DNA from 2 places in the Pseudoalteromonas sp. SW0106-04 genome. Region 1 is predicted to be linked to the other one. Evidence: predicted binding sites of a transcription regulator. Region 1 holds the regulator's gene; the other holds the start of a gene.
The links. The regulator FliA, encoded in region 1, starts transcription of late flagellar genes. The targets are predictions, from matches to a motif close to CTAAAGNTNNNNNNNNNNNNGCCGATA.

Region 1 (11,362 bases):
CCGCGCTAATTGCGACGTACGTAACCACAACACTATTACTAAAACCGCCAGCAATAACACTATGCTAGCGGCTATCATATACAGCAGATTCGGGTCTTTCATTACTTAGATATTACTTAACTCGTCCCACTCTTCATCACTGAGTAGTTTGTTTAGATCCACCAAAATCAGTAACTCACCGTCACGGTTTGAGACCCCTTGGATAAACTTAGCACTCTCTTCTGTGCCAATGTTGGGCGCACTGTCGATTTCGGAGCTGCGCAGATACACCACCTCAGCGACCGAGTCGACCAAAATACCAATAACCTGCTTTTCCGCCTCGATGATCACAATACGAGAGTTGTCAGTGACTTCAGCGTCAACCAACCCAAAGCGTGAACGGGTATCAATCACGGTAACCACGTTGCCCCGCAAGTTAATAATACCCAGGACATAACTGGGTGCACCGGGCACGGGCGCGATTTCGGTATAACGAAGTACTTCTTGTACCTGCATCACATTGATACCATAGGTCTCTTCCTCTAACCGGAAGGTGACCCATTGCAGTACCTCATCACTGCTGTCTACATCTTTCGCTGATACTATTCTTTCTTCGCTCATACTTAGCTCCATAACGCCGTCTGTCATGAATCGGCCTTGGTTACCAATTAGTTTGTGCCTGATTACTCAGCCTGACTGTCTAACCCTTGCTCTAAAAGCAGTTGCAGGTTATCCACATCAATTAAAGCACACATTTTTTCTTTTATAACCCCAGCAAGCCACGGACGCTTACCATGGCTTTGTCGCCACTTTACGTCTTCACTTTTCAGGGTTACATTGTTGATCAAATTCTCAGCGGCTAATCCCCACTGAGATTCTCCAAGCATTATCACATACTTATAGTTTAATGCCTGTTCCAAGTTTTTGTCATATTTTTCTGGCATTACCCAGCGGGCAGTGTCCACAAGGCTAACTTTTTCATCGCGGTTTAACATCACCCCTTTAAACCAAGGTGGTTTCCCGAATAATTGGTTTACTTCACCAATCTGGTGAATACCACCGAGAGATTTCAGAGGCACTGCTAATAGCAAACCAGCCACGTCAAAAAACAGCGCCTGAAATTCGCCCTGCATATATTCTTCTCGCGCCGCCTGTGGCGCGCGCAGCTGAGTGCCAGAGGATGCAGGTTTTGCCTTATTAATTGCCCGAGCAATATCCTCAACGTGCGTACTGGATTGCTGTTGCTGTTGCTGTTGCTGTTGCTGTTGCTGTTGCTGTTGCTGTTGCTGTTGCTGTTGCTGTTGCTCGCGAGCCTGTGCTTGCTGCTCTGCCTGCGCAAGTAACTTTTCAAGTGGCTCAAGTTTATTTGCCTCAGGGGATTCAGTGATGACCGGCTTAGCTACCCGCCTAGGCTCTGCTTCTTCTTTAAGTAGCGCGCTGAGGTACTCCTTCATCACCTTTTCATTAGGGCCACTCATGCATCCACCTGCTTGTTTTGCAAATAGTCTAACAGCGCACGATAGGCTTGTACGCCTCGCGCCTTAGCACAGTGCTTACTAGGCACCTGCTGCGCAAGGCTGGCATCGCGAAACTTGGTATCAATGGGGATCACGCCCGGCCAAACACTGTCATGATACGTAGCGCGCAGTTTTTTGTATGCATCCAAAGAGGCATTGGTGCGCTTATCATACATAGTCGCGACCACCGTGTATTGATAGCTATAGGTTTGTGCACTTTGCTGCATCAGCTCCATGGTGCGCATCATGCGATCTAGTCCTTTGAGCGCAAGAAATTCAGTTTGCACAGGTATGAGCACGCGCTCGCTTGCTGCCAACGCGTTCACCATTAACACCCCAAGTACCGGCGGACAATCGAGAATGGCATAGTCATAATGTTCGCTGATTTTCGCTAATACCTTTTTAAGTATTAACCCCATGCCGTTTTTATTACCCATGCTTCTATCAAGCGTGGCAATGGCCATGGTAGCAGGCAGAATATCAATATTTTCGACACCGGATGGACACAGCGATTGCAGTATTTCCTCGCTCGCCATATTTTTACCGCGAGTGAAAACATCGTAAGCACTCACTTCGATGGCCTCTGAATCTATACCAAAATAGTAGGTAAGCGACGCGTGAGGGTCAGTATCAATTAATAAGACACGCTTTCCTTGTTCAGCCAATAGACCACCTAAAGACACCGTTGTGGTGGTTTTACCCACCCCGCCTTTTTGGTTCGCGACCGTCCATACCTTCATTATTGCTGTTCCTCATTGCGCGTCGTAATACGAATACCGCCATGGGGTAGTTGTATTATTTTTATTGTATTGTCAGTGCTTGGCAGCTCTTGCTCCACTGCGGGCTCAACTGATTCAACGGCACCGTCTTGTTGCGAAGCCTCTTGCAGTGGCAAGGCAAACTTTGAAATTGCGATGACCACTTTACGATTTTGCGCCCGCCCTTGGGCAGTATCATTGTCAGCAAAAGGGGTGTACTGTCCATACCCTTCCAACGCCATTCGCGCAGGGTTTATGCCCAGGGTTTGCAACTCTTTGACTACGGCCGCTGCACGGGCCGCTGATAACTGCCAATTGGAGCGGAACATTTCGTTATTGATACTGCGGTCATCGGTATAGCCACGCACACGCAAGTAATTGCGCATTGGCGAAATAATCTCAGCAATACGAGCCACCACTTGTTCGGCACGATTCGTCACCGTGGCGCTGGCGCTTGGAAAAAGCAGCCCCGAACTCATCTCAATAGTAAGCCAGTTCTCATTCAGTTGGAGCTGTGCATCACCTTGGCGAATTTCGTTAAGCAAAGTGCCAGTTAACTTATCTAACAAAGTTTCTAAAGGCTCTCCGAGCTCTTTTTGCTCGATCAGACTCACGTCTGCTTGCTCTGGAATCAACTTTGAGCCACGAATAGGCTCTTTGACAATACTTTCACCTTCTAACACATTCTCATTAACAGGCAGTGGTTGTTGCAACACACCGTCCCCTGTGGATTGCTGCTGCTCAGTTAATATGGGTTGAGTCACTTGGGTAGCACGGTCAAAAAATTGCTCCAAAGTCTGCGAGAAAATAGCAAACTCCTCATCTTTTTTATTAATAGCAATCGCGTACATGACCACAAACAAGGCGAACATAATGGTCATATAGTCAGCGTAAGAAACGAGCCAACGGTGGGTGTGTTGCGACTCCTTTACATGACCTCGGCGGTGACGAATACGCATCATATTAGTACCCTGCACTAACATGGCGCTCAGCGCAGTAAGCCTCGAGTTTCAACTCTATATTTGCGGGTGTCTCTCCCTGCTGCATTGCCATGATGCCCTCAGCGATGAGCTCATGATAGAGCATTTTTTCTTCAATCACTTGCTTTAGCTTGTTGGCAACGGGCAGGAATAACAAGTTGGCAAAGCCCACACCATAAATCGTGGCCAAAAACGCGGTGGCGACCCCTGCACCCAATTTATCGGGTTCGCTAATGTATGCCATCGCCTGAATGAGCCCGAGCACAGCCCCTAAAATACCAATGGTCGGCGCATATCCTCCCATGGCCTCGTAAACCCGAGCTGCATCTAGCAACCGCTCGCGCTCTAACATAAGCTCGATTTCTAGGGTGTCACGCAAGCGCTGCTCATGAGAGCCATCAATCAGCAAGCTTAAGCCTTTAGCGGCATAAGGATCTTCACTTACGAGTGCTTGTTCCTCAAGAGCCAGGTATCCTTTTTGACGTGCGGTACTGGCCCACGATTTAATTTGCTCAATCCCAGCTTGAGTATCATAAAAAGGGGGAACAAATACCCACTTAAAGACTCCCAAGGCCTTTTTGAAGGTCGCTAGTTGCGATTGCAACATCACGGCACCTAAAGTGCCACCAAGGACAATGATCAATGCCGGTCCATCAATCAGCCCTGAAACCATACCGCCCTCGAGGCTATAGCCTAAGGTAATGGCGATAATGGCAACAGCAAGGCCAATTATGGAAAGTTTATCCACAGCCGACTTCCTTGAGTAAATGCGCGGCAACATCGTCAAGAGCCACTTGGTGATCATGCAAACCGGCGCTGGCTATCGCTTGCGGCATGCCATACACGACACAAGACTGCTCGTCTTGTGCCCAAACCCGTGAGCCTGATTGTTTAAGCATCCGCGCACCTTCGCGACCATCAGCACCCATGCCGGTCAGCACAATGGCTAATACATCACCGCCGAATGCTTTTGCGCTACTGGCAAAAGTAACATCAACACTAGGTTTATAAGTAATTCTTGGGTTGTCGTCTTGAAATACCTTCAGGGTTTGCTGTTGAGCGCGGCCATCAAACATCATTTGCTGACCACCGGGTGCAAGGTACGCTGTTCCAGGTTGTAAACGGTCTCCCTGTTGCGCTTCTTTCACCTTGATTTTGCAAAGGTTATTCAAACGCTGCGCAAATGCAGGAGTGAATGCCGCCGGCATATGCTGAATAAGCAAAATAGGATGAGGAAAATTGGCTGGCAGCTTGGTCAGAATTGTTTGCAGCGCCACAGGCCCCCCGGTAGAGGTGCCGATAGCCACTAGCTTGTACTTTTTGCCGCTGGGCTTGAATTGGCTGGCGCTTTGAGGCCGAGTCGACGCTCCTTGGTTAAAGCTTCTATCAAGTTGCGCTGAACTGCGTGTCGTGACACTGGGGCGCGCTGGTGATGATGCCGTTGTCGATGTCGTTGGGCGATTAAAACGCGAAAGGCGACGGCGTCCTAGCTCGCGCACTTTTTGTCTAAGTATCTCAATCGCATCTTGGTTGTTGCGCGCGATATCTTCAAACTTTTTCGGTAAGAAATCCAATGCCCCAGCATCAAGTGCATCCAGTGTGGCGCTGGCTCCTTCACGCGTCAGTGAGGAAAACATAAGAATAGGTGTTGGCGATTTCGCCATGATTTGTTTCACTGCAGAAATACCATCTAACACTGGCATTTCCACATCCATGGTGATCACATCTGGGCGTAACTTAACTGCTTTTTCCACCGCATCAGCGCCATTGACAGCTGCGTCAATGACTTCGATATTGGCATCACCTTCAAGAATTTCAGTAACCCGGCGACGAAAAAAGCTTGAGTCGTCAACTATTAGAACTTTGACAGCCATTTAATACTCGATTTTAGTTAACGCTGGAGCGCCCAGCGTAATGTTTTAGCATGCTTGGCACGTCTAGAATTAAGGCTATGCCACCGTCTGAGGTAATTGTCGCCCCGGCCATACCTGGTGTGCCTTGCAGCAGCGCATCCAGAGGCTTTATGACTACTTCCTCTTGACCAATCAGCGAATCCACCACAAAGCCGACCTTTTTAGTACCAATTTGAACGATGACGACATGGCCTTCGGCTTTACGTTGAGTGCGGTCCGCACCTTTGACTAACCAATGCTCTAAATAAAATAGTGGTACAGCTTTTTCACGCACAATAATGGTGAGCTGACCATCAACAATGTTGGTTTTGGTCAAATCAAGGTGGAAAATCTCACTAACAGCCGCCAATGGCAGAGCAAAGGTTTGTTCACCAACAATCACCATCAGCGTTGGCAAAATAGCAAGCGTCAACGGTACTTTGATATCTAGACGGGTACCAACACCGAGCTGTGAGTCGATATTAATGGTGCCGTTAAGCTGGCTGATCTTGGTTTTCACCACATCCATACCCACACCACGCCCAGAAATATCAGAAATTTCCTCTTTGGTGGAGAATCCAGGTGCAAAAATAAGGTTATAGGCTTCCGTGTCACTCAACCGAGCGGCTTGGTCGTGATCAATAACCCCTTTGCTAATAGCGATTTTCTTCAGTTTTTCGGCATCCATCCCAGCGCCATCATCGTGGATGCTCAGGAGAATGTGGTCGCCCTCTTGAGAAGCCGATAAGCGCACCGTACCGGTGCGAGGTTTACCTGCTGCTTCTCGAACATCAGGCATCTCAATACCATGGTCCACTGAGTTACGTACTAAGTGCACAAGTGGGTCAGCGAGGGCTTCGACAAGGTTTTTATCTAAATCAGTCTCTTCCCCTTCAAGGACCAAGGAAATATCTTTTTGTAAGCTGCGGGCAAGGTCACGTACCACACGTGGGAAGCGGCCAAATACTTTCTTAATTGGCTGCATCCGAGTTGCCATCACCGCACCTTGTAAGTCGGCGGTGACCACGTCAAGATTAGAGATAGCCTTACCCATAGCTTCACTGTTGTTATTATTCGCTAAGGTAATAAGACGATTACGCACCAATACCAGCTCACCCACCATATTCATGATCTGATCTAGTCGTTTGGTATCGACACGCACTGTCGTTTCTGCTTGTGGCGGTGGTGCGGCTTTAGGTGCCGGTTTTTTGGCATCCCCACTGCTAGGCGGGGTGCTCCCCTTAGCCGTGCTTGGCGCTGGTTTTGCGGCCGCCGGTGCTTGACTAGGCGCTGGCGTTGCCGGCGGTGTATCTTTAGCTTTACTTTGGCTTACTGGCGCCGCAGGCTTTTCAACGGGCGCTGGCGAAGCGTCTGCCGAGCTTGCTTTAGGCGCATTGCCTTTACCATGCAGCTCATCAAGTAGCGCATCAAATTCATCTTCGGTAATGTCTTCATCATCACCACTGGCCGACTCTGATTCGCCCGAAGCGGTCGGTGCACTCTGCTGCGCAGCTCCCTGCTCGTCGGCGCTCGGCGCGGAACCATTATCGCTAATGGCACCAAAGCTGCCTGCGCCATGTAATTCGTCTAGTAGCGAGTCAAACTCATCATCGGTAATATCTTCATCATTACCGGATGCTCCAGCATCCGCTGACCCTTCACCCACAGACGGGCCTTTGCCTTGGCCGTGCAATTCATCAAGCAAGCTTTCGAATTCATCTTCGGTGATTTCATCAATCGCTTCGCCTTCGTCACTGCCAGCACTTGGCGCATCGAACAAAATATCATCGCCAAAATCATCGGCCCCTGATGCGTCATTTTCAGGCACGGGTTCGGGTTCAACAACAGGTTCACTGGGAGTTGCGGCAGGTTCAGGCACTGCAATAGGTGCCTCATCTTCGGATTCAGGTTCGCTCAGTTTATGCAATACAGCAAGTAACTCAGGGTCTGCAGGTTGCGGCTGCTCTCGTGCTTGAATAAGCGCAAACATGTCGTTAATTGTATCGAGCGCTTGCAGGATCACGTCCATCAGTTCAGAAGTAACCTGGCGCTTACCTTGGCGCAGAATATCAAACACATTCTCAGCACCATGGCAGGCATCCACCAACTCATTCATGCCGAGAAACCCAGCTCCCCCTTTAACAGTGTGGAAGCCCCGGAAGATAGCGTTGAGCAAGTCTTTATCATCAGGGTTATTTTCAAGCTCTACTAACTGCTCAGAGAGCTGCTCCAATATCTCACCTGCTTCGACTAAAAAGTCCTGTAAAATATCTTCATCTACTTCAAAGCTCATGCAGCCGCTCTCCTCTTTAGAAGCCTAAACTAGACAACAAGTCGTCTACTTCATCTTGGCCTGAGACCACGTCATCACGTGATTCTGTGTCTATAATTGGCCCTTCTGGACCTTCTGCGTTCACAGCTGGTTTTGCTTTTTGTTGTTCAACCACCGGTTCTTCACCTTCGTTGCCCGCAAACACAGTTAATAAATTAATAAGGCTGTCTTCTACCTCGCGCACCAGCTCGATTACGCGGCGAATTACTTGCCCTGTTAAATCTTGGTAATCTTGCGCCATCAGCACATTGTTAAGTAGATCGTGCAGCTCCACTGTGCTGCCTTGAGAGCGGTTCATAAAGCTATCGAGCTGATGACACAACTGCTTGAACTCACCTAATTCGAGATCACGACGCATCAATTTATCCCAAATGGGTTTAATTTGATGTAGTTCAGTGGATAGCTGCTCAGCGATGGGCAAACTGGCTTCCACGGCATCCATGGTTTTGTTTGCCGCCTGCTCGGTCATTTCCATCACATAATTAAGACGCTGCTTAGCATCGGGAATGGCTTCTTGCGTGAGGTCGTTCAAGCGCGTATCGAGTTGGAAATTCTTCAACGACTCGTGAAGCTGCCGCGTCAACTTGCCAACCTCAGCAAACAGTTCGGACTGTTCCTTGGAAGCAGCATCGAGGATCAGCTGATCGGCTTTCTCCTGCTCACCTTGCTCAAGAAACGATACAAGCTGTTTGGCTTGCTCTAGGGTAATGTGAGGTGCAGCGGGAGCTGACATAAACCTCTCCTTCTCGGTTAACCTAAGCGCTCAAATACTTTATCCAGCTTGGTTTTTAATGTAGCTGCGGTAAAGGGCTTAACAATGTAACCGTTCACGCCAGCTTGGGCAGCGGCAATGATTTGTTCTTTCTTCGCCTCTGCAGTTACCATCAGTACTGGAATGTGCTTTAAGCTGTCGTCGGCGCGAATTGCACGGAGCAAATCGATACCCTGCATACCTGGCATGTTCCAATCGGTAACCACAAAGTCAAACTCTTGGTTTTGCAACATGGGCAGCGCGGTACTACCATCGTCCGCTTCTTGCACGTTGGTAAAGCCTAAATCACGCAATAGGTTTTTAATGATTCTTCTCATAGTGGAAAAGTCATCGACCACGAGAATTTTCATGTTTTTATCCAAAGTATCCTCCAGTGAGGTATGAACCTTTATTCTTACTACTAATTGACCCAGTCATTGACTTTCGCTTTGAGCTTAATCATTGCCTGACCATGTATCTGACTCACACGGGACTCACTTACGTCCAGTATTTGCCCAATTTCTTTTAAATTCATTTCATCGTTATAATACAACGATAATACCAATGCATCACGCTCGGGGAGAGAATTAATTGCCGCTACTAATGCTTGGTTAAAGCGTTCATTGTGAACGCTGATGTAGGGCCGCCCCGTTTGAGATTGTTCACAGCTCGGGGTGAGTACATCTTCATCGACACCTAAGTCTTCGATACCGAGCACTTTAGAGCAATTAACATCGTTTAAAATATGATGGTATTCATCGAGCGAAATATCAAGTTTTTCAGCTACTTCAACATCCTTTGGTTCCCGACCTAGGGAGGTTTCTAATTCATGTACAGCGGTAGCTACAGCGCGGCTATTGCGATGTACCGATCGTGGAGCCCAATCTCCTCGTCGTACTTCATCAAGCATCGCACCACGAATACGAATACCAGCAAACGTCTCGAAACTGGCGCCTTTACTGGCGTCAAAGGTTTTTGATGCCTCAATGAGGCCAATCATGCCGGACTGAATGAGATCATCGAGCTGCACACTCGCCGGCAGTCGAGCCAGCAAATGACATGCAACACGCTTGACCAGCGCGGCATGGCGCTCGACCAGAGTGTTTAATTGTAATTGATCTTGATATCCAGCCACTTTATTCATAAATCCGAACAACAGTTAATTATTGACCAGCTTTTCAATGAAGAACTCCAAATGCCCCGATGGTTGATTCGGGGTTGGCCACTTTAATGCCTTGCCAGCGAGACTTTTCAACGATACCGAAGCGGGTGAGTTAGGGAATAACTCCACAACGGCTTTCTGGCGACGCGTTGATTTTCGCATGTTTTCATCATAGGGCACGGTGGCCACTAATTCGAGCGCCACATCTAAAAATCGGTCGGTTACTTTGGAGAGTTTGGCAAATAAGTCTTGCCCTTCACGCTGGCTGCGTACCATATTGGCAACGACTTTGAATTTGTATACGCCATGTTCACGACTAAGCACCTTGATCAACGCATAGGCATCGGTAATTGAGGTTGGCTCATCACAGACCACCACCACAACATCTTGCGCAGCACGCGAGAAGCTCAGTACCATATCGGAGATACCGGCGGCGGTGTCGACAATGAGGACATCAAAGTCGTTATCGAGCTCGCTAAACGCACGGATTAAACCTGCATGCTCTGCAGCACTCAGTTCAACCATGCTCTGTGACCCCGATGTTGCCGGAGCAATACGAATGCCTGCAGGCCCAGTTACCAGTATATCACGCAGTTCGCACTCACCACTTAGAACATGAGAAAGGTTTTTTTCAACACGCAGACCAAGCATAACGTCACAGTTTGCCAGTCCTAGGTCAGCATCTAACACTAAGACACGTTTGCCTTGCTGACCCATGGCAATAGCTAAATTCAAAGAGACATTGGTTTTACCGACGCCCCCTTTGCCACCGGTCACGGCGATTACTTTTACGCCTTGGCTATTGTTTTGATTCATTTTTCGAAGGCCACTTGCTTGATCGTGCACTGTGTTAATCATACATTCCTACTGCCTGAGACGCCACTGTTTGGCGCCCTGCTGGTGCCGCTGATTTTTGTGTTTTTTGGCGTTTGATAAACAATTGTTCAGCTTTTCTAACCATTTTTTCTGAGTTAGCAACGCGAATATCTTCTGGAACGCGTTGACCGTTAGTAAGATACCCTATTGGTAAGCGATTTTGAATCGCTACACTAATAATCTCGCCTAAACTTAGACTTTCATCAAGTTTGGTGAAAATACAACCACTTAAGTCAACTTTTTGGAAGTGCCTTACGGTCTCTTGAAGCACTTCATGTTGTGCTGTGGCACTGAGCACTAAATAACTACGAATATCGACTCGCGTACTGCGCATGAGCGTGTTTAATTGCTCACTTAAACGTAAATCGCGCTGGCTCATTCCCGCTGTGTCAATTAATACTAGACGTTTATTGCGTAATTGATAAAGCACATCGGCCAATTCATTGGCATCTTTTACTTGCTTCACAGGGCAACCAATGATGCGTCCATAAGTTGCTAGCTGCTCGTAAGCACCGATACGGTATGTATCCGTGGTGATCAGCGCAACCTTGTCAGCGCCGTATTTTTGCGCCCCTAATGCGGCCAGTTTTGCAACCGTCGTGGTTTTGCCTACGCCCGTAGGGCCGACTAACGCATAGACGCCGCCATGACGTAAAATCTCATTATTGGTGGTGTGTAGCTGCTTTTGCACCATATCCAGGGCTGCACTCCATGCCTGCTTGCGCGATACATCGTCTGGTACATAACGCACCAACTGCTCAGCCACTTCAGTGTCGATGCCCATGCCCTGCAAGCGCTCGATAAAGCAGGCACGAGTTGGATCGCGGCGCGCTCGGTCCTGATGTAATAAGCCGGATACTTGATGTTCAAGAAGCTGACGAATGGCATTCATCTCATCGCGCATGGCACTGATCTCTTCGCTGTCCATGGCCTCTTGCTGTACAGAATCATTGGGCTGGCGATGTAGCTCGTCAAAACCGTCACCGTCTAAATCATCACCCATGGACTGCGCTGCAGCGCGGGCTTGAGTTGGCTCTGCTAGCGTTGGCTGCGGAGCATAGTGATTGGCCGGCGCGGCGCGATGGCGAGGCTGTTCAACGGGCTCTTCAGGCGCG
Region 2 (11,362 bases), on a different contig from region 1:
CTGAGGCATTTTATGGAAGTTCAAGTAACGATACGTATCAGCCGCTGTCGCATTGATCTTCTCGGCATACTCTTGGTATTCCTGAGGCGTAGGTAGTTTACCCAAAATCGCTGCAACCGCTGCAAGCTCAGCAGAAGCCAAGAATACATTAGCACCAGTACCTAAACGGTTCGGGAAGTTACGCGTTGAGGTAGACACCACAGTCGCTTTATCAGCAACTCGAGCTTGGTTACCCATACACAATGAACACCCTGGTGTTTCAATACGAGCGCCGACACGACCAAAGATACCGTAGTAACCTTCGTCTGTTAGCTGGTCACGGTCCATTTTCGTTGGTGGCGCAACCCAAAGTTGAGTTGGCAAACGACCGCCGTAGTTATCAAGAAGCTTACCAGCGGCACGGAAGTGACCGATGTTAGTCATACATGAGCCGATGAATACTTCGTCGATTTTCTCACCGGTTACGTCAGAGAGTAAACGCGCATCATCTGGATCGTTTGGCGCACACAAGATTGGCTCTTTGATCTCTGCAAGATCAATTTCAATCACGTGCTTGTAGTCTGCATCTTTGTCCGCTTCCATTAGCTCTGGGTTGGCAAGCCACTCTTCCATCGCTTTAATACGACGCTCGATAGTACGTACATCGCCGTAACCTTCAGAGATCATCCACTTCAACATGACAATGTTTGACTCTAGGTATTCAGCGATTGATTCACGGCTCAGCTTGACGGTACAACCGGCGGCACTACGCTCCGCTGATGCATCAGAGAGCTCGAATGCTTGCTCAACAGTAAGGTGTTCAACACCTTCAATTTCAAGAATGCGGCCAGAGAATTCGTTGATCTTACCTTTCTTCTCAACGGTAAGCAGACCTTCTTTGATGCCGTAATAAGGAATAGCATGGACGAGGTCACGAAGCGTGATACCTGGCTGCATTTCACCTTTAAAGCGCACCAATACAGACTCAGGCATATCCAGAGGCATAACCCCGGTCGCCGCTGCAAACGCAACCGCACCAGAACCTGCTGGGAATGAAATACCTAGAGGGAAACGGGTGTGTGAGTCACCACCCGTACCTACTGTATCTGGAAGTAGCATACGGTTAAGCCAAGAGTGAATAACACCATCGCCTGGGCGCAGTGATACACCGCCACGGTTCATGATGAAATCAGGCAGCGTGTGGTGCGTTTTCACATCGATTGGTTTCGGGTAGGCTGAAGTGTGGCAGAAAGACTGCATGGTTAAATCAGCAGAGAAACCAAGGCAAGCTAAGTCTTTAAGCTCATCACGAGTCATTGGACCGGTGGTGTCTTGTGAACCCACGGTAGTCATCTTAGGCTCGCAGTATTGGCCTGGGCGAACACCTGGCATGTTACAAGCGCGACCAACCATCTTCTGCGCTAGCGTGAAGCCCTTACCTGAGTCGGTAATGATCTTTGGCTTACGGAAAATATCTTCCGGTTCCATACCCAAGGAGGCACGCGCTTTATCGGTAAGGCCACGACCCACAATCAGAGGGATACGACCGCCAGCACGCACTTCGTCAAGAATCACGTCAGATTTAAGTTCGAAAGTGCTGATCACCTCATCGGTGCCGTGACGCTTCACCACACCTTCATATGGGTAGATATCAATTTGATCGCCCATATTCATGTCATCAACATTTAACTCGATTGGTAGCGCGCCAGAATCTTCCATGGTGTTGAAGAAAATAGGGGCAATTTTACCGCCAAGACAAACACCGCCAACACGCTTATTCGGTACGTGTGGAATGTCTTCACCCATAAACCAAAGTACTGAGTTAGTCGCTGATTTACGTGAAGAACCAGTACCTACAACATCACCTACATAGGCAAGTGGTAAGCCTTTTGTTTTTAGCTCTTCTAGCTGTGAAATAGGACCTACTTCACCGTTTTTATCAGGGTTAATGCCATCACGCTCATTTTTCAGCATTGCCAAAGCATGCAATGGAATGTCAGGACGTGACCACGCATCAGGAGCTGGAGAAAGGTCATCGGTGTTAGTCTCACCGGTTACCTTGAACACGGTAACAGAGATTTTCTCTGGTACTGCTGGCTTTTTCTCAAACCACTCAGCATTTGCCCATGATTCGATAACTTGCTGCGCGTACTTATTACCTGCTTTGGCTTTTTCTTCCACGTCATAAAACGCGTCGAACATAAGTAAAGTGTGTGACAAGCCCTTTACAGCAATCGGTGCTAAAGCGTCGTCATCAAGAAGGTCTACCATTGGCGCAATATTGTAACCGCCAAGCATAGTGCCTAGTAGCTCTGCTGCTTTTTCTTTATCAATAAGTGGCGTTTGCGTTTCGCCTTTAGCAACTGCAGCAAGGAAACCTGCTTTTACGTAAGCCGCGTCATCCACACCAGGTGGTACACGGTTTACAAGTAAGTCTAAAATGAATTCTTCTTCACCGGCTGGTGGGTTTTTAATAAGTTCGATTAAGTCAGCTGTTTGCTGAGCATCTAGTGGTGCAGGCACAATACCTTGGGCTGCACGCTCTTCAACATGTTTACGATATTCTTGAAGCACAATTTTGCCCTCTTGGTGACGTGAAAACAGCGCGTATCGCCAAAGCGCTTACGTGCTATTTATAAAATTTTGACACAAATACAATTATAAAGGCTTTAAAGATAGAAGAAAATTGCTGCCATTGCCCAGTAAGGAAATAGTCACTATAAATTTGATGAATATCAATTAAGAGAAGATATAAAGTGGTGAATATTGAGTAATAATTATTTGCAACAAAAAAGCCCAGCATCGCGCTGGGCTTTCTCATCAGTTGATACTTAGTTGCGATTTACTTTTACGCGTTCAGTTACAGAGATATGTGCTTCAACGCGACGGTTTTGCGCATGTGCTTGTGCAGTGTTTGCATCGTTTAACAAGCGCTCTTCACCGAAGCCCACCGTATTGATGCGCGACTCGGCAATGCCGTCGTCGATAAGCTGGTTCGCTACGTGATCGGCACGCTTTTTAGAGAGCGTTTTGTTATAAGCGGCATCACCCACTGCAGAAGCGTGACCTTCCAACAGCACAGTGGTTTTTGGATACTCTTTCATAAAGTCAGCCACTTCTTGAATATCGTCAAAGTAACGCTGGTTTACGTCTGAGTTATCATGCGGGAAGCGCACTAACAAGCTCACTTTATCGCCTTTTTCCATGTAACGAGTACAACCGTTCTCATCCACCGCATCGGTCATAGGTGTATTTGCGCAATTATCTCGCGCGTCAATAACGCCATCTTTATCGCTGTCTTTCGGCTCTTCTTTAACTACTGGAGCAACAACAGGCTCTGGCGCCGGCTCTACTTTTTTCGGCTGCGGCTTATCACCAAAGTGATAGCTAAGACCTAGTTTAAGGCCGAAATCTGAGTGGTTTTGGTTCAAGCCTTCGTAGTAATTTGCTTCACCATATGCAGCCCAGTTATAAGTTAGGTGATGGCGAAAACCCACACCTAGATTTGCCGCATTGAAGTCGTTATAAACATCAAACTTCTTAGCACCCAACACACCATAGACGGTATCGTTAAAGTGGTATAGTACATCAGCACCATAACGCTCGCCGGTTTTATGATTGTCGGTATTTTCAATATCAAGCTCGAGTGCAGCAAACTCTAATCGTGCAGTCCAATATTCGTTAAAGCGATAACCCACTTCAACACCTGAGCCAAAAGATTCGCCAATTTCAGTGCCTACAGGCGCACCATCAATGCGATCCCAATCGGCCCAGAAATAATCCCCAAAAACACCAATATGGAGGCCTTCTTGCGGGTTTGTTTGTTCGTCAGCCATAACGCCTTGAGTTGCGAAAGCCAGTACAATAGCTGCAGAGAGTGATTTGATTTTCATTGTATCCATCCCATGTTAACGATTATCGAGCACGCGCTTAGCATTGTTGCGTCACACACCAGATTAAAAAAGCGACTAATACTGCTTGATAAATCTGGGCTCGTTCGATTGTTATTGACTTTATTAGCTGGCATTTCTTGCTCTTATCGTAGCCACAATAATCAATGTGCTCTACGTCGTGGTCCAAGCCAACAGTTCATTTCCACACCCAAAGTGTAGACCGCAGTGAAGCAAAAACAAAAGCTTAGCCCCACTTTGTACTTCAAATTTAAACACAAGTTTGCTGAATAGCTGCTGAGCATCATATTAAAGTACTATGAACTGAATGTAACCAAGGCATTAAAAAAGCACCGAATGGTGCTTTTTGTTTATTACTCGCTGTCATCGTTGGGGGTCGATGGTGAGTCTTTTAACAGCTGCTCCAGCTGCGAGAACATCGCTTTGCTGTAGTCAATAAACTCCTGCACTTTCTCTTGCTCTTTATCTTGATTGAGCCAAAGCATCAACCCCGATAGTTCATTTTGCAGCCCTAAGTCACCGGCCTGTTTGTATGCCTCTTTCAGCGATTCATTGAAAGGTTGCAGCTCTTTGGCAACCTCCTTACCTGGTGCCGAGCGCTCATACTCTCTTATTGCAGCACGAGTTTTAGTTTGTGTCAGATCCATAGAGAAGGCGACTAGCTCAGGGTTATCTAGCTGCAACTCACTGGCTTTATTGAATGCCTCATCATATTGGCCGCTAAAGAAATCTTCACTTACGCCTTGCAGTTGCGCCATGAAATCATTTACAGCTTGCTGCTCATCTTCATTTAATTCGCCATTAACCGATAACGTGAAGTTTAATTCCTGCTTCTCAAACTGTTCAGATGCATAGCCAGCCCCTTGCTTTTCGCCGGGGGCAAATAAACTGGCAGCCGCACCAGCTTGGAAGTTTTGCGCTAAACTAACGACCACTTCATCGCCTTCAGCGGTAGTAAAGCGATACTCGGCATTATTTTGTAGCTGCATATACTGGGCTTGGCTTACCGCTACACCATTACCAATACTTTGTTCGCCAAAAAGCGATTGCTCAAACTCATTGAGCCCTTCCTCGATACCTTTTTGTGACTGCTCAATGCCGGTTTTAATTTCGTCATTGAGTAGCCCAGCATCTTCAAGCTCACCGTAGGCATCATCAATACCGGTTTGCACGCCTTCGCGCGCTTGCGCCAGCATTTCTTGTAACTTGTCGTCATTGGCGCCATCAGCTTTGGCTTTTTTCACCGCACCTGTGACAAACTGCAGCACATTTTTCACAACCTCTTCGAAGTCAAATAACGGCTTGCTTTGCTGTTTTGGTTGTTCGAGCCCTAACGCTTGCGCCAATTTATCATTCAATACCTTGGCACCCACTTGGCCATAACCCGATGAGTAACTATCAAACCTCGGAGAGTTAATCGCGGGCTGTGCCGGCGCATCACCTTTATTTTTTAAACCAGAACGATTGCTTTGGTTAAAGATATGATTTAAATCGCTAATTTTCATGAGCTAAGGCCCTCCTCTGCAGTGGTTGCCAAGCCTTGGCAGCACACATTCATGAGTCAATTAATATACTACTACCGCTGTTATCGGCAGCACGCACAGAAACTGTAGAAATTTTGTGCACTTTATAATGACCGATACTGGACAAACCGTGGCAACTGCCTACAATAGCGGCGCACTTAATAACGAGAGGTTTGCATGCCAGTAATTGATATCGATACCAGCACCTATGACGCGCAGCTAACAGAAAAACAACAACGAATCACGACACAGTTTTCGCGCTTTGGTGTGCAACAGCTTGAAGTGTTTGCTTCGCCGCCGAAGCATTACCGTCAACGTGCTGAGTTTAGAGTATGGCATGATCAGGACGAGCTCTACCACATTATGTTTGACCCCGTGAGCAAAGAGAAGATCCGCGTTGATCACTTTGACCCGGGTGCGCCGCTAATCAATGACCTTATGAGCACACTTATCAACGAGCTCAAAGATGATGAGTTGATGCGCCGTAAACTGTTTCAAATCGATTACCTCACGACGCTAAGCGGTGAGGCATTGGTGAGCCTGCTTTACCACAAGCCACTCGACGAGCAATGGCTAGCTGGTGCCAAGGAATTACAAGCAAGATTACAAAAACGCTTTAATGTTGAACTCATTGGCCGTGCTCGCAAACAAAAAGAAGTGTTAGGGAATGACTATGTTATTGAGCGCTTGCAGGTAAATGGCCAGCAGTACGTTTATCAGCAAGTAGAAAACAGCTTTACCCAACCCAATGCCAAGGTGAACGAGCTAATGCTGGGCTGGGCTCAAGATGTGTGCGCCCCCTTGAATAATGATTTGCTCGAGCTTTATTGCGGTAATGGTAACTTCTCTGTCGCCTTAGCAGGGTCTTTCAATCGCGTATTGGCCACAGAAATTTCGAAGTCATCGGTTAAATCGGCACAATACAATATCGCTGCTAATAAGGTGACTAACCTCGATATTATTCGTATGAGTAGCGAGGAATTTACCCAAGCTATGCGTCAAGAACGCAGCTTTAGCCGCTTAAAAGACATCGACTTACAAGAGTATAACTGCCAGACCATCTTGGTTGATCCACCGCGTGCTGGTATGGATGAGTTAACCTGTAAGTTGGTGAGTGAGTATGACAATATTGTCTACATCTCCTGTAACCCAGACACCTTAGAGCGCGACTTAGATAGGCTAGCAAGTACTCATAAGGTAACGCGATTCGCGATTTTTGATCAGTTCCCTTACACCCATCATATTGAATCCGGTGTGTTCCTCACTCGCAAGTAACTGACATTGTTTGCAGAATAAAAAAAACCGCATCATTAAATGCGGTTTTTTTTATGTCTTTCTTAACTTATTTTTTCGCAAGAAAGTTAATTAGTGCAGCAATATCTTCAGGATCGGTAACACCTGACTCACGACCTAGTAGTAGGCGATATTTACCATTAACAATAAAGGTAGGAACACCGCGTAGGGCCCCCTTTTCTTTAAAGTATTCTTGATCGCGCTGCATCTTAGAGGCTTTAGTGCGAATAGCAAAACCTTTAAATAGCTTGTCAAACTTATCGCCATCTACGCCGTTGGCAACAAAAATATCTTTCACGTCAGCGACTTCGTTAAACTTAGCGCGCTTAGTGTGGATATGACTGAACATGGCTGCAATCAGCTTATCTTTTTGCGGCAGCACTTCAGCAGTCGCGAGTGCTTGTGACAGCATATCTTGATTCTCGGTGCTGCGGCCGCCCATGAAATTAACGTGGCTTTTCTTAAAATCAACATCTTTGCTGAGCTTTGGTTTTACATCCATAAGCAAGCCTTCGTACGCGTTACATGCGGGGCAATAGAAAGAGAAAAACTCTTTCACTTCCGGCTTACGGCTAGCTCTGTCCGAAACCACTTCATAGTGCGTGCCTTCTTCAAACTGTGCCGCAATTGCACTGATAGGCAGCGCTAATGCCATCATGGCTAAAGCAATGAACTTCTTCATCGAGTACTCCGATTATTTTTCTAATAAATAGTTTACGAGCTCGTTTAGCTCTTGTTGCGATGCCACTTTATGCACATGTACTTTGTACTTATCGTTAACGATGAGTGTTGGCACGCCTGTCAAAGCACCTAGTTTTGAGTAAGTTGTTTGGTCATCCACGGCTTCTTTCTCACCATTTACAACAGGTTCGCTCGCAGCAAGCATAGCGAAACGTTGGGCATCAATGCCTTGCTCTGCGAGCAACGCTTCCACAGACTCTTGCGTTTGTAATGGCTCGCGTTGACGGTGAATGCTATCGAAAATCGCCTGCGCTACTTCGGCTTCTTTACCTTCTTCTTTGGCAACGAGGTAAGCCCGAGTTAAGCGGTTTTGCGCATCTTTATCAATACGTAAGAAGTTTACATGGCTCTTAACTAAAGGCACGCCTTCAGGCAGTGACTCTTCAAGCGCCCCAACAATAGGCTCAAGCTTGAAGCAATGAGGGCAGTAGAAAGAGAAAAATTCGGTTACTTTATCAGCTTCAGACGCTTCAGCTTCAAGTACTTGATAGTGCTCGCCCGCTTTAAAGTCAGCTGCCCAAGCGGCAACAGGTAGGCAAAGTAGTAGTAGTGAATATTTTAAAGTTTTTATCATAGTCATCTCAATGTATACATTAAACATCAAAAGCAGGTGCTTAAGGTAAAAGTTTTAATGGTGGCTCATCTAACGCCGCCAACTGCTCTTTTAAAGCCAGAGTTTGCTGTTCCCAGTATTTGTCTTCAGCAAACCAAGAAAAGTTCCGTTCAAACGCCGGATCTGACCAACGTTTTGCTATCCAGCCCATATAATGCACCATGCGCATGGCTCGCAATGGCTCAATCAATCGCAACTGAGAATGGTCGAAGTCGGCAAATTCTTCATATGCCAGAACCAATGTATCAAGCTGCAGTAACTGATTTTGCCTGTCACCACTGAGCATCATCCATAAATCTTGAATCGCTGGGCCTTGTCGGCTGTCATCAAGGTCAACGAATGTCAGGGTGTTGTCCGCAGACCATAGAATGTTGCCAGCGTGGCAGTCACCATGCAAGCGAATACTCTGCGAACAATCATAAAGTTGTACCGTTTTATCAATAACCTGTTGCAGTACCGTATAAAATGGCAGCGACATGGCTGTGCTCACCAAGTTACTTTGCTGTAAATGAACCTTAGCTTGATGCAAATACTCGTCGCACCCAAGCGTTGGTCGCTGCTCAAAAGCAGACGCTTTAGCCGTTTGGTGCATCCGCCCGATTAAGCGCCCGAGTTGCTCCAACTGATCCAGATTGTCCATTTCAAACTGCCGGCCACCCACACTTGGGAACAAGGTAAAACGATAACCTTGATGCTTAAACAGGGTCTTGCCGTTGATTGTCAAAGGTGCCACCACTGGCACCTCAGCATCCATTAATTCTTGAGTGAAGCGGTGCTCTTCCAAAATTTGTGCATCGCTCCAACGCTCTGGGCGATAGAACTTTACAACATAGCGGCGCTTATCCTCTGCCAAAAATTGATACACCCGATTCTCATAGCTATTGAGTGCTAATAACCCGGACTCGGCGTACACCTCAACCGAGTCAAGGGCATCTAAAATGGTGTCAGGTGTCAAAGATGCAAAACTAAACTCGCTCACATTAGCGCCCTTTAAAGAAGTTGCTGGATTGCTTAAGCTGAGTGTCAGGGCTATCCACTGGGTAAAGCACAAACTCAAATTCGGTCATTGGCTTACGTAAGTCATAAGGGTCAATGATCACCGACAACGGTGCATTGTGGGAGCGCCCCGGCTGTACGGTGAACTCCTGCTCACCAATCACTTGATAATGCTCCAACCCCTGCACTTCGACTCTAAAGCGCTGTTCTTGCTGGGCTTTATTTAGAATCTTTAAGGTATAGGTATTCTCTACCAAGCCTTCCATATTGACCCGATACAGCTGATTCCGATCGCGGATAATGTCTAAGTCCATCGGCACGCGCATCATAATATTGGCCGCCAGCGCACCAATAAGAATAAATAGAATGACTGAATAGCCAATCAGCTTGCCACGAACGGGTTTGGTTTTCTCTGCCGACGCTTCAAGGTTGCGCTCGGTGGTGTAGGAGATAAGCCCGCGTGGATAATTCATTTTATCCATCACGCCATCGCAGGCATCAATACAGGCGCCACAGTTTATGCACTCATACTGCAGGCCGTTACGAATATCGATGCCGGTCGGGCACACTTGCACACACAAGTTACAGTCGATGCAATCGCCTAAACCCAGTTCCTTGGGATCTTGTTTACGCCCACGTGGACCACGTTTCTCACCGCGCTTAGCATCGTAACTGACTGTGAAGGTATCTTTATCAAACATGGCTGATTGAAAACGTGAGTAAGGACAAATATGCAAACACATGATTTCGCGCATCCACCCAGCATTACCGTAGGTGCATAGCGTAAAGACAGCAATACTTAATACCGCATAACCACCGGCTGAAAAGGTAAGAAAGTCAGGCAACAACTCACGAATAGGAGTGAAGTAGCCAACGAAGGTAATAGCGGTATAGAGAGAGAAAAGCAGCCAGCTACCATGCTTGGCTGTTTTACGCCAAAACTTATCAAAGTCCATGGGGCGCTGATCCAACTTTTTACGCTGGTTTGCAGTGCCCTCTATCTTCTCTTCGAACCAAATAAAAATAAACGTCCATACGGTTTGCGGGCAGGTATAACCACACCATACTCGGCCATAAAAGGTGGTCACCAAAAACAGCGTAAAGGCAGCAATCATAAAAATAAACGCGAGAATGGTGAGGTCTTGCGGTAAAAACGTCAGCCCAAAAATGGTGAAGTGCTGGTTCATTAAATCGAATAACACTGCTTGCTGGCCATTGTAATTAATCCAAGGAAGTAACATAAAGGCCAACATTCCTACCAGACCAATACGTTGACGTAACAATTGATGGAGGCCTGTTACAGCGCGAACGTAAATGCGGTTACGGGGATTAAATCGATCGCTTTGCGCCGCACTGGGCTTTTCGATCTTCACGTCAGTAGGGATATTTTTTACCTTGATCCGCTGCTCTTTATCCATTGTCTTTCCTCAACGCCACGTTTTTAGGAAGGGGACAGTTAGTTTAACTGCTTAGAGTGCAAGTATATCAATTTAGCGACAAAAATGATGCCTTTGCAGGCATATATGATGGCTTTTGCTTGCTTTTAAAACACAGAGTTTACTAAACTAGGGCTGCGCTCGCAGTTACCTAGATCAAGGTTTAGTTATGAAGAAGTTATTGGTTATTATTTTTTTGGTGTTGGCTTTTTTCACCATAGACCACCCGATAGTAAAAGGCCCCCGGGACAAGCTGTTTAATCAGACCATGTCCGATTTGAGCGCGGCCAGTAAAGTGAACAAAGAAGTCAAAGCCAAACGAGCCCTAGAGCAAATTCGCCAACAAGTACGCTTGACAGACAAACAGGATCAACACCTAGCCTCTGCTTTGAATACCGTCAATGGCATGTACGCATGGGAGCGTAAATACTGTTTAAATCGCGAGCTTAATGAATATCTGTTTGGTGATGCTTTGCGCCAAAGCTGCTCGGTCATCGCCAGCACCCACTAAGTTATGGATTTCTCGTCACTGACCAAAAAGCAAAGCCAGTCGTTTGTGCAGCAAAAAAAATTGCTACAGCGACTGTCTAAAGGTCAAGAGGTGCGCTGCGAGCACTGCCATGGAAAAGTCATCCTAGCTCTGGGTGAGCCGGGCTATGCGAGCGCACGGTGCGAAAAGGGCTGTACCGACGTGCTATTACAGCTATCCTAGCCGTCCCATTCTTGCTCATCATCAAACAAGCCACTTTGCACTGCGACAAGCTCAATCAGCTCAGCAAAGCCGAGGCTAAAGTCGGCCATCATATCGAACAAGACTTCGGCAAACTGTTGCTCGCTCTGCCCACTTTGTGCCGCTTGTGCGCAAAATGC

Region 2: a site for FliA is predicted at 5,477-5,503, ahead of W04_RS04340 (DUF5610 domain-containing protein). Genes of this name have one in related genera too.

Annotation. Positions count from the first base shown of each region.
Region 1 covers NZ_BCAI01000011.1:58,067-69,428, reverse strand. The annotation lists gene W04_RS13170 (DUF2802 domain-containing protein) at 1-102, opposite strand, end outside; gene W04_RS13165 (chemotaxis protein CheW) at 106-600, opposite strand; gene W04_RS13160 (chemotaxis protein CheW) at 663-1,457, opposite strand; gene W04_RS13155 (ParA family protein) at 1,454-2,236, opposite strand; gene W04_RS13150 (OmpA family protein) at 2,236-3,216, opposite strand; gene W04_RS13145 (flagellar motor protein) at 3,218-3,982, opposite strand; gene W04_RS13140 (chemotaxis response regulator protein-glutamate methylesterase) at 3,975-5,108, opposite strand; gene W04_RS13135 (chemotaxis protein CheA) at 5,122-7,419, opposite strand; gene W04_RS13130 (protein phosphatase CheZ) at 7,436-8,191, opposite strand; gene cheY (chemotaxis response regulator CheY) at 8,209-8,592, opposite strand; gene W04_RS13120 (RNA polymerase sigma factor FliA) at 8,631-9,353, opposite strand; gene W04_RS13115 (MinD/ParA family protein) at 9,369-10,229, opposite strand; gene flhF (flagellar biosynthesis protein FlhF) at 10,222-11,362, opposite strand, start outside.
Region 2 covers NZ_BCAI01000002.1:358,532-369,893, forward strand. The annotation lists gene acnB (bifunctional aconitate hydratase 2/2-methylisocitrate dehydratase) at 1-2,553, opposite strand, end outside; gene W04_RS04335 (OmpA family protein) at 2,811-3,872, opposite strand; gene W04_RS04340 (DUF5610 domain-containing protein) at 4,244-5,395, opposite strand; gene trmA (tRNA (uridine(54)-C5)-methyltransferase TrmA) at 5,591-6,688, shown strand; gene W04_RS04350 (thiol:disulfide interchange protein DsbA/DsbL) at 6,756-7,388, opposite strand; gene W04_RS04355 (thiol:disulfide interchange protein DsbA/DsbL) at 7,401-8,021, opposite strand; gene W04_RS04360 (serine/threonine protein kinase) at 8,062-9,039, opposite strand; gene ccoG (cytochrome c oxidase accessory protein CcoG) at 9,041-10,474, opposite strand; gene W04_RS04370 (hypothetical protein) at 10,662-11,003, shown strand; gene W04_RS04380 (UPF0149 family protein) at 11,201-11,362, opposite strand, start outside.